2 regions of the Streptomyces sp. HSS9-12 genome follow, and region 2 is predicted to be linked to the other one. Evidence: riboswitches for the same ligand, from Rfam matches in the RefSeq annotation. Region 2 holds a riboswitch; the other holds the start of a gene.
The links. Region 2 has a riboswitch for glycine ahead of gcvT (glycine cleavage system aminomethyltransferase GcvT). Riboswitches for the same ligand answer to the same signal wherever they lie in the genome.
Positions count from the first base shown of each region.

Region 1: linked by a shared signal. The riboswitch ahead of gcvP (aminomethyl-transferring glycine dehydrogenase) and the one ahead of gcvT (glycine cleavage system aminomethyltransferase GcvT) in region 2 are both predicted to bind glycine.

Region 1 covers NZ_JBUEGC010000083.1:8,438-13,338, forward strand. The annotation lists gene ACY34J_RS27950 (bifunctional nuclease family protein) at 1-80, shown strand, start outside; gene ACY34J_RS27955 (MerR family transcriptional regulator) at 260-871, shown strand; gene ACY34J_RS27960 (DNA polymerase IV) at 946-2,391, shown strand; gene ACY34J_RS27965 (PRC-barrel domain-containing protein) at 2,310-2,684, opposite strand; glycine riboswitch at 2,800-2,897, shown strand; gene gcvP (aminomethyl-transferring glycine dehydrogenase) at 3,089-4,901, shown strand, end outside.
Region 2 covers NZ_JBUEGC010000037.1:598-5,498, reverse strand. The annotation lists gene ACY34J_RS19720 (enhanced serine sensitivity protein SseB C-terminal domain-containing protein) at 1-173, opposite strand, end outside; gene ACY34J_RS19715 (enhanced serine sensitivity protein SseB) at 335-1,108, opposite strand; gene ACY34J_RS19710 (hypothetical protein) at 1,342-2,532, shown strand; gene ACY34J_RS19705 (AAA family ATPase) at 2,571-3,233, opposite strand; glycine riboswitch at 3,516-3,626, shown strand; glycine riboswitch at 3,627-3,739, shown strand; gene gcvT (glycine cleavage system aminomethyltransferase GcvT) at 3,790-4,901, shown strand, end outside.

The DNA.
Region 1 (4,901 bases), on a different contig from region 2:
AGCAAGAGGACGAGGTGGAGAAGTTCCGCGAGTTCCTTGACCAGATCTCGCCTGAGGACTTCGGCAGCAGCAGCCAGTGAGGCGTGGCCTGGGGCGCTCGACAGACGCCACCAGGCCATTCGGCTAGCTGTTCCCCCCGGTGGGACACGGAAAACCACCCTTAGGGTGATTATCACTCGGCGTGGCGAGTGTGGCGATCGTTGACGCACCCGGGGTGACTGCCTACCGTCGAGAAGGCAGGTCAAGGACGGAGGTCGGCGTGGGAAGCACCGGCGACGGTACGGCGGCAGGCCGCCCCATTCCGCTGCATGGGGGTACGGCCGACCCCATCACCGGGAACGCTGCCGCGGCATCCGCCGGGCCGCCCAGCGAGCGGTCCGAACTGATTGGCTATCGCGGCCCCACCGCCTGCGCGGCGGCCGGAATCACCTACCGCCAGCTGGACTACTGGGCGCGCACCGGCCTCGTCGAGCCAAGCGTCCGCCCCGCGTACGGCTCCGGGACGCAGCGCCTGTACAGCTTCCGCGACGTCGTCGTCCTGAAGATTGTCAAGCGCTTCCTCGACACCGGTGTCTCCCTGCAGAACATCCGCACCGCCGTCCAGCACCTGCGCACCCGTGAGCGGGCCGACCTGGGTCAGATGACGCTGATGAGCGACGGCGCGACGGTGTACGAATGTTCCTCCCCGGACGAGGTCGTCAGCCTCCTCCAAGGCGGTCAGGGCATCTTCGGGATCGCCGTCGGGGTGGTGTGGCGGGACGTCGAGGCGGCGCTGTCGCAGCTCCACGGGGAGCGGGTGGACACCGGGGAAACCCTGGTCGGGCACAACCCCGCGGATGAGCTGGCGCGGCGGCGCAACCGCGCGGTCTGACGCCCGCGGCGCTCCAGTGGATCCTTACCTCCGCCCCAGGGCGAATGTCAGTGCGGTGCGGCAGCATCGGACCTGTGAGAGGCGCGCCGACGATCCTGCATCTGGACATGGATGCGTTCTACGCCGCCGTGGAACAGGCGGCGAAACCCAGTCTGCGCCGCAAGCCGGTCATCGTCGGCGGACTGGGCCCGCGGGGCGTGGTCGCCACGGCGTCGTACGAGGCCCGCGTCTTCGGGGTTCACTCGGCCATGGCGATGGCGCAGGCCCGGCGGCTGTGCCCCAACGCCGCTTTCCTCACCCCACGCTTCACGCTCTACCGCCAGGTCAGCGACCAGGTCATGGAACTTCTGCACGCTCTGTCCCCGCTCGTGGAGCCGCTGAGCCTGGACGAGGCGTTCGTCGATCTGGAGGCGGGCGGGGCAGTGACCACGCCGGCCGGGGCCCGCGAGGTGGGGGAGCGGCTGCGTCACGACATCCGGGCCACCACCGGGCTCACCGGATCGGTCGGGCTGGCCGGCTCCAAGATGCTGGCCAAGATCGCATCCGAGCAGGCCAAGCCCGACGGGCTGGTCCTTATCCCGCCGGGCACCGAGCGTGAGCTTCTCGCCCCCCTGCCGGTCCGTACCCTGCCCGGCGTCGGACCGGCGACGGCCGAGCATCTGCGCAGGGCCGGCATCACGACCGTCGGGGAGATGGCGGAGGCCGGAGAGGACGAACTGGTCCGGCTGCTGGGCAAGGCCCATGGCGCCTCGCTGTACACCATGGCGTGCGGCCAGGACGACCGGCCGGTGGTCGCCGACCGGGACGCCAAATCCGTCTCCGTGGAGGACACCTTCGACGTCGACCTGCACGACAGGGCGAGGGTGCGGACGGAGGTTGAGCGGCTGGCCGACCGCTGCGTCCAGCGGCTGCGCTCCGCCGGCCGCTCAGGGCGCACGGTCGTGCTGAAGGTACGGCGCTTCGACTTCTCCACGCTGACGCGCTCCGAGACGCTGCGCGGGCCCACCGACGACCCCACCGTGATCCGGGAGGCCGCGGGGCGGCTGCTGGAGTCCGTGGACACCACGGGCGGCGTACGGCTGCTGGGCGTAGGTGTGAGCGGTCTTGCCGACTTCACCCAGGAAGACCTGTTCGCGCAGGCGGCGAGCGAGCGGGCGGAGGCGGAGGCGCAAGCGGAAGCGGCGCCGCCGGCGGGCGGCGGGCCGCACACCGCAGTTGAGGCGGGGGAGCGGCAGGCGGAGGCTGAGCCCGTCGTCCGCCGATGGCTGCCGGGGCTGGACGTACGCCATACGGAGTACGGCCCGGGTTGGGTGCAGGGAAGCGGCCTCGGCAGGGTCACCGTGCGCTTCGAGGAGCCGGGGTCGGAGCCCGGCCGGGTGCGCACCTTCGCCGTTGACGACCCGGCACTGGAGCCCGCCGATCCGTTGCCGCTGGTGCCTCAGGTGTCCTCGCCGGCGATCTTGCCGAAGTCCTGGTCCTCGGGCGGCTCCTCGCGCGATCCGGAGACGTCCAGCCCGTAGTGGTGGTAGAGCTGCAGCTCCTGTTCGGGGGACAGATGGCGGCCCACGCCGAAGTCCGGGGCGTCCTTGATGAGGGAGCGGCGATACGGAACGCGCAGCGTGTCGTCGATGACCTCGCTGGGCTCCAGCGGCACGAAGGCGTCCCGCCCGAAGAAGCCGGTGCGCACCGCCGCCCATTCCGGCCGGCCGGTCGCGTCGTCCAGGTAGACCTCGTCCACCGTGCCGATCTTCGCGCCGTCGATGTCGTACGCCTTGCGGCCGATCAGGCTCCGCGGATCGATATCGGTCTGCACGGTCCCTCCAACAGGTCGCAAATCCTCTGTGAGAACTACGAAAAGGCACAACACGCAGCTCGGCCACTTGAGCGATCAGGGGAGAGGGCCCGCTGGTAGGCTGGCAAGCGGCTGTAGACCCCGTGCGGGAGAGTCCTCCGACAGCGAAGCCGGGGGCGCCGAAGGAGCAAATCCTCCCCGGAATCTCTCAGGCACCCGTACCGCACGGACGAGGTCACTCTGGAAAGCAGGGCGGGCGTCGGACGGGCAACATGCCGGACGGACCCCTCCTCACCGACGGTGAAAGCCGGAACGCCTCGGCGGCCCGGTGAAGCTCTCAGGTTGAGATGACAGAGGGGGAGGCCGTCCGGGTACCCGCGCCAGGGTGCCCCTCGCAGGTCGCGTCGACCAGGAGGCCTCTGCAGATGACCGCCAATCGCATTCCACTCTCCGGTCTGGAGCGTGGCACCCCCTTCGAGCAACGCCACATCGGGCCCGACACCGAGGCCCAGGCGAAGATGCTCGCTCAGGTGGGCTACGGCTCGCTCGACGAGCTCACCGCTGCCGCCGTGCCGGACATCATCAAGAGCACCGAAGCGCTGGGCCTGCCCGGCGCGCGCAGCGAGGCGGACGTACTCGCCGAGCTGCGACAGCTCGCAGACCGCAACCAGGTGCTGGCCCCGATGATCGGGCTCGGCTACCACGGCACCTTCACCCCGCCGGTAATTCTCCGCAACATCATGGAGAACCCGGCCTGGTACACGGCATACACCCCGTACCAGCCGGAGATCTCGCAGGGCCGCCTCGAGGCGCTGCTCAACTTCCAGACCATGGTCGCCGACCTCACCGGCCTGCCCACCTCGGGCGCCTCGCTTCTCGACGAGGGCACCGCCGCCGCCGAGGCCATGGCCCTGTCCCGCCGAGTCGGCAAGGTCAAAAACGGTGTCTTCCTCATCGACGCCGACTGCCTCCCGCAGACCATCGCCGTCATCCAGACCCGGGCGGAGCCGACCGGCGTTGAGGTGGTCGTCGCCGATCTGTCCGACGGCATCCCGGCCGAGGCCGCCGAGCGCGGGGTCTCCGGTGTCCTGCTGCAGTACCCCGGAGCCTCCGGCCAGGTCCGCGACCTGCGGCCGGTCATCGAGCAGGCGCACGGGCTGGGCGCGGTCGTCACCGTCGCCGCCGACCTGCTGGCCCTGACCCTGCTGACCTCCCCCGGGGAACTGGGCGCGGACATCGCGGTCGGCACCACCCAGCGCTTCGGCGTGCCGATGGGCTTCGGCGGCCCGCACGCCGGCTACATGGCCGTACGGGACACCTACGCGCGCAACCTGCCCGGGCGGCTGGTCGGCGTCTCCGTGGACGCGGACGGCAACAAGGCCTACCGCCTGGCCCTGCAGACCCGCGAGCAGCACATCCGCCGGGAGAAGGCCACCAGCAACATCTGCACCGCTCAGGTGCTGCTCGCCGTGATGGCCGGCATGTACGCCGTCTACCACGGCCCGGAGGGCCTCAAGACCATCGCCCAGCGCACCCACCGCTACGCCACGATCCTCGCCGAGGGGCTGCGGGCCGGTGGCGTCGAGGTCGTCCACGAGACGTACTTCGACACCGTCGTCGCCCGTGTTCCGGGCCGCGCCGCCGATGTCGTGGCCGCCGCCCGTGTGGCCGGCGTCAACCTGCGGCTCATCGACAGCGACCAGGTCGGCATCAGCTGTGACGAGACGACCGGGCGGGTCCAGCTCACCGCCGTGTGGGGCGCCTTCGGGGTGGAGGCCGATGTGGAGGCACTGGGCGCCACCACCGGCGAAGCGCTGCCCGCCGCCCTGCTGCGCAGCGACGACTACCTCACCCACCCGGTCTTCCACCAGCACCGCTCCGAGACCGCGATGCTGCGCTACCTGCGCAAGCTGGCCGACCGGGACTACGCGCTGGACCGCGGCATGATCCCGCTGGGCTCCTGCACAATGAAGCTCAATGCGACCACCGAGATGGAGCCGGTCACCTGGCCCGAGTTCGGGGCGCTGCACCCCTTCGCGCCGGTGGAGCAGGCCGAGGGCTATCTGACCCTCATCCGCGAGCTCGAGGAGCGCCTGGCCGAGCTCACCGGGTACGACAAGGTCTCCATCCAGCCCAACGCCGGTTCCCAGGGCGAGCTGGCCGGTCTGCTGGCCGTACGCGCCTACCACCGGGCCAACGGCGACGAGCAGCGCACCATCTGCCTGATCCCGTCCTCTG
Region 2 (4,901 bases):
TTTCCGTACTGGGCGTCAGGGGCCCCGGGGTCGCCGTGCCAGAGCAGCATCCACAGCTCGCCCTCCGCGAGGGCACGCAGCAGCGCTTCGTAGGCGTCGTACCGCCCGGGCGTCACCTGCCGCAGCAGGTGCTCGACCGCACCGGCCGCTTCTGCCCCGCCTCCCGCGCTCACCTGGCTCCGCCCTCTCTCTCGGCCTCCCGGCCCTTCCGGGGTACGGCCTGCACCCCGCTGGTCATCCAACCAGCTTACGAGTCCGGGAAGGCGGCTATCGCGCGCACTGTGGCGCAGTTGACGCGGCACCTCGGCGCGGGCCTTGGCATGGCGCCGGTCGGTTACACCGCGGTGTGGAAGGGGTGCACGCGCTGCAGCATCCAGTCGCCGACAGGGTCCTGGGCGATGTCCAGCAGCACCAGCTGGACGGGCCACGGCACCGGGACCGCGCCCAGCGCACGGCCGAGCGCGTCCATCACCACGGTCCGCTCGCTCGGGCCGCAGGGGGTGAGCAGTTCGACGCCGATGAAGAGCGAGGGATCCTCGCCCTCCACACTGGCCAGGGCCCGGCGCGCGGTGCGGACGACCCCCGTCGTGGCGAACTCGCCGGCGGCCGCGGCGAGAAAGTCGACGGGCTCCTCCTGCCAGTCGGGCTCAAAGAGCCGCACCCGGCCGCCACTTGCGGCGCCATCGAGTTCGGTGCGGCCGACGCGGCACAGCTCGGCGACGGCGGACGGCGGCAGCGGCACGCCGACCGCGCCGCCCGGATTGACCGCGATACCCAGCTGCGGCGGCAGACCGCGGGCGAACTCCCGGGCCGGGGCGATGGTGTACGACATATGGGCGCCGACGACCTGCAGGAACTGCTCCTCGGAGCTGAACACCGGGACGTACGCGGCGCCGTGGATCTCGACCGTGGGCAGGTCGAGATCGCGGCTGTGGGGACTCCCACCGTTCGGCAGCGGGACCCAGACATGGCTGCGGCCGAGCACCTCGACGATCCGGGGGCCCGCGCCGTCGACGCCGAGGGAGGCGGCGAGCACCTCTTCCAGTTCATTGCCGGGAAATCCGCCGGAAGGCATGGAGTAGCCGTGCTGCTCCGCCGCCATGCTCATCGCGCCCCACCACCGTTTCGTACCACGTGCACACGCACCCTAACGGCTGCATCCGTAAGCGTTGCCGCCGGTTGCATCCGATCCGCAGCGAAGCGCCTGGTCAACGGGACAGACGAGGACATCTCCCGACGACCACATGCCACGACTCTCCGCAGTTGACCAGTTGCGCTGCGTGTCCATTCCTTCGCACTGTGATCGGTAAAGCCGTTCATACCACTGAAGGGAAACCCTCCATGCCCGTAAGAGGGAAGACCGGCATTCTCGCCTCGTCCGTCGTGTGTGGCGCCCTGGCGTTCGGCACCCTCGGCGCAGCCGCCCCGGCGATGGCCGACGCTCCCATTCGTTCCGTAAGCGCATCCGACTCCCCGCCGCTCCCCGTCCCTCCCGCCTCGGGACCGGCCGCGCCGGCCCCGGGCAGCGACCAGCTGCTCGACCAGACAGAGACGCTCGGCCGCTTCGGCAATGTCCTGCCGCCCATCACCGATCTTCTGGAGTCCGTGAAGGAAGCTCCTGGCAACAAGCTCTCGGCCGACGAGAGCGACCAGCGGATCGACGCGATCAAGGAGGCGCTCGCGCCGCTGACACAGGGCGCCGCTGCGCAGCCCGACCGCGAGTCCAGCACCTCCACAGCCGTCCAGCCGGACCGGACGAACCTCGCAAACGCATCAAGTCTCAGCCTCGGGCTGTTGCTCAAGGCCGCCGCCCTGGCCGGGGCGAAGGCTGCCCAGCAGGATCAGCACGGCAGCGGGGACGCCGCGGCCCTGCCCTCCACCAACGCTGAGACCAGCGTCGAAGCCAACGAAACCAGCGCCGCTGAGAACGCCGAAACCAGCGCCGCTGAGAACGCCGCATCCCCCAGCACCGGACCCAGCCTGCCCGAGAACAACACCCCACCGAGCACCGGACCCAGCTTGTCTGAGAACGCCGCATCCCCCAGCACCGCGCCGAGTGTGCCCGAGACCGCCACCACCGGCACCGCACCCAGCCTGCCTGAAAGCGCCGACTCCCCCAGCACCGCACCCAGCTCCCCCGAGAACACCGCCACCCCCAACACCGCACCCAGCTCCCCCGAGAACACCACCACCCCCAACACCGCACCCAGCCTGCCTGAAAACGCCGACTCCCCCAGCACCCCACCGAGCCTGCCCGAGAACACCGCGGCCCCCAGCACCGCACCCAGCTCCGCCGAGAGCACCCCCTCCACATCCACCTCCGAGGACGTTCCTGCCGAGGATCTCGACGAAGAGATCGACGCGCTGCGCGAGGCCCTCTCCTCCGGCGACGTGCAGGCCATCACGGCAGCCCTCCAGGACCTCCTCACCGCCGCCATCGGCGATGTGCTCAAGGATCTGCCGCCGCTGGACGACAACATGCAGGAGGCCTCCACCCTGCCGGCGCCCCTGATGCTGCCGCAGAACTCCTGACCAGCTGGGCCGACTGACACGGAGGGCGGTGCGGGGGCCTACCGGAAGCCGATGCCCTGCAAAGCGTCGGCAGCCGGGCGGTCCAGCAGTACGGCGGATGCGCAGCCATCCGGCAGCCGCCCGCCCTCCACGTCGGCCACCAGCCGTCGCACCGCACCGCGGTGCCGCCCGAAGGCGTAGTCGGAGACCCCGCGCCCACGGGAGGCCTGACCGGCCAGGGCCGTCCGCGGCGGCACATCCAGCAGCACCAGGTGCACCGCGCGCCCGCGGCGCCGCGCGTCGCGGGCCAGCCAGCGCCGTACCCAGGCGTGCGAGCCGCAGTCGTGTACGACGATGCTGCGACCGGAGCGCAGGGCCCGGCGCAGCCCCGCATAGTGCGCGATCCGCACCAGGGGCCGGTAGATCCCGTACGGCAGCGCGGCAGGCAGTCGGCGCTCCCAGCGGTCCCGGGTGTCCTGGGAGTCGATCCGGTGTACGGCGGCGCCGCGGGCGTCGCGTCCTGCGACGGTCCGCTTCATCAGCGTGCTCTTGCCGCTGCCCGGCAGCCCTGAGACGACGACCACGTCACCGGCCGGGTAGTGCAGCTGCCGTACGGGCTGCTCACGGTCGGCGGATGTCTCCCCGGAGTCCGGTCCCCGCAGGTCGAGCGCGGACTGGAATCGACCGGGCGTGAAAGCGTGCGGCTGCGGCGGTGCCGGCATCGCTCCTGCGGACTTCGTCCGGGTGGGGGCATCCCCTGGGAACAGCTCGTATCTGTGGGAGGTACCTGGGGCAATGCCCCCGTGCGCGACGACCTCAGCGGTCGTCGCGCACGCACTATGCCAGTGCACCGTGATCGTCCTCCCCGTTCATAAGGTCGCCGTGGGCCCTCCGAGCAGACTGTCAAGAAAAGGTAATGCCGTAAACCTCAATACCTCGCCACCGGCCTGCCCATACCCGCCCGGCCGTGCAATGATGAGCCCGCCAACTCCATACCGGCCGTATAAACCCGCGCGGGAGAGTCCTCGGAGACCGGCAGCTGTGTCGGCCGCCCGGGGCGCCGAAGGAGCAAGTCCTCCCTTGAATCTCTCAGGCCCCAGTACTGCGCGGGCGAGGCAGATCTGAAAAGCGGGCCGCTACGTGCGGTCCCACCCAAGGTGCAAGCCGTGACCCACTCACGTGCGGGGTCGTGGCGAACCTCTCAGGTTCCGATGACAGATGGGGAGGCTGTGTTTTCCGACAGCGCCTCGCCATCGACCCCACGGGAGCCTGACCCTCATGACCGACGCTCCACGCCGCACAGCACTCGATGCGGTCCATCGCGCGCTCGGTGCGACCATGACCGACTTCGCGGGCTGGGACATGCCGCTGCGCTACGGCAGCGAGCGCGACGAGCACCTCGCCGTCCGCACCCGCGCCGGACTCTTCGACCTCTCGCACATGGGCGAGATCACCGTGACCGGCCCACAGGCCGGTGAGCTGCTCGACTACGCACTGGTCGGCAACCTCTCCGCACTCGCCGTCGGCCGCGCCCGCTACACCATGATCTGCGAGGAGTCCGGCGGCATCCTCGACGACCTGATCGTCTACCGCCTCGCCGAGCAGGACTTCATGGTGGTGGCCAACGCCTCCAACGCCCAGGTGGTGCTGGACGCCATCAAGCGGCGGCAGGGCGGCTTCGACGCGGCCGTCCGGGACGACCGCGACAACTACGCACTGATCGCCGTCCAGGGGCCCGAAGCACCGGGGATCTTGAAGTCGGTCACCGACGCCGATCTGGACGGGCTGAAGTACTACGCGGGCCTGCCCGGCACCGTCGCCGGCGTCTCCGCACTCATCGCCCGGACCGGCTACACCGGCGAGGACGGCTTCGAGCTGTTCGTCGCCCCGGGCGACGCTGAAGCGCTGTGGCAGGCGCTGACCGAGGCGGGCAAGGACGCCGGCCTGGTCCCCTGCGGTCTGTCCTGCCGGGACACCCTGCGCCTGGAGGCGGGCATGCCGCTGTACGGGCACGAGCTGACCACCGCGCTCACCCCCTTCGACGCGGGCCTCGGCCGGGTCGTGAAGTTCGACAAGACGACGAACGGCGGCCGCTTCGTCGGCCGGGAGGCCCTGGAAGCCGCGGCCAAGCAGGCCGAGGAGGCCCCGCCGCGCAAGCTGGTGGGGCTGGTCGCCACCGGCCGCCGGGTACCGCGGGCGGGCTACCCGGTCGTGGAGAACGGCTCCGGCACGGTCATCGGCGAGGTCACCTCCGGTGCCCCGTCCCCCACCCTCGGCAAGCCGCTCGCCATCGCGTATGTCGACGCCGCCCACGCCGAGCCGGGTACGGAAGGCATCACCGTGGACATCCGCGGCAGCCACGAGCCGTACGAGGTCGTCGCTCTCCCCTT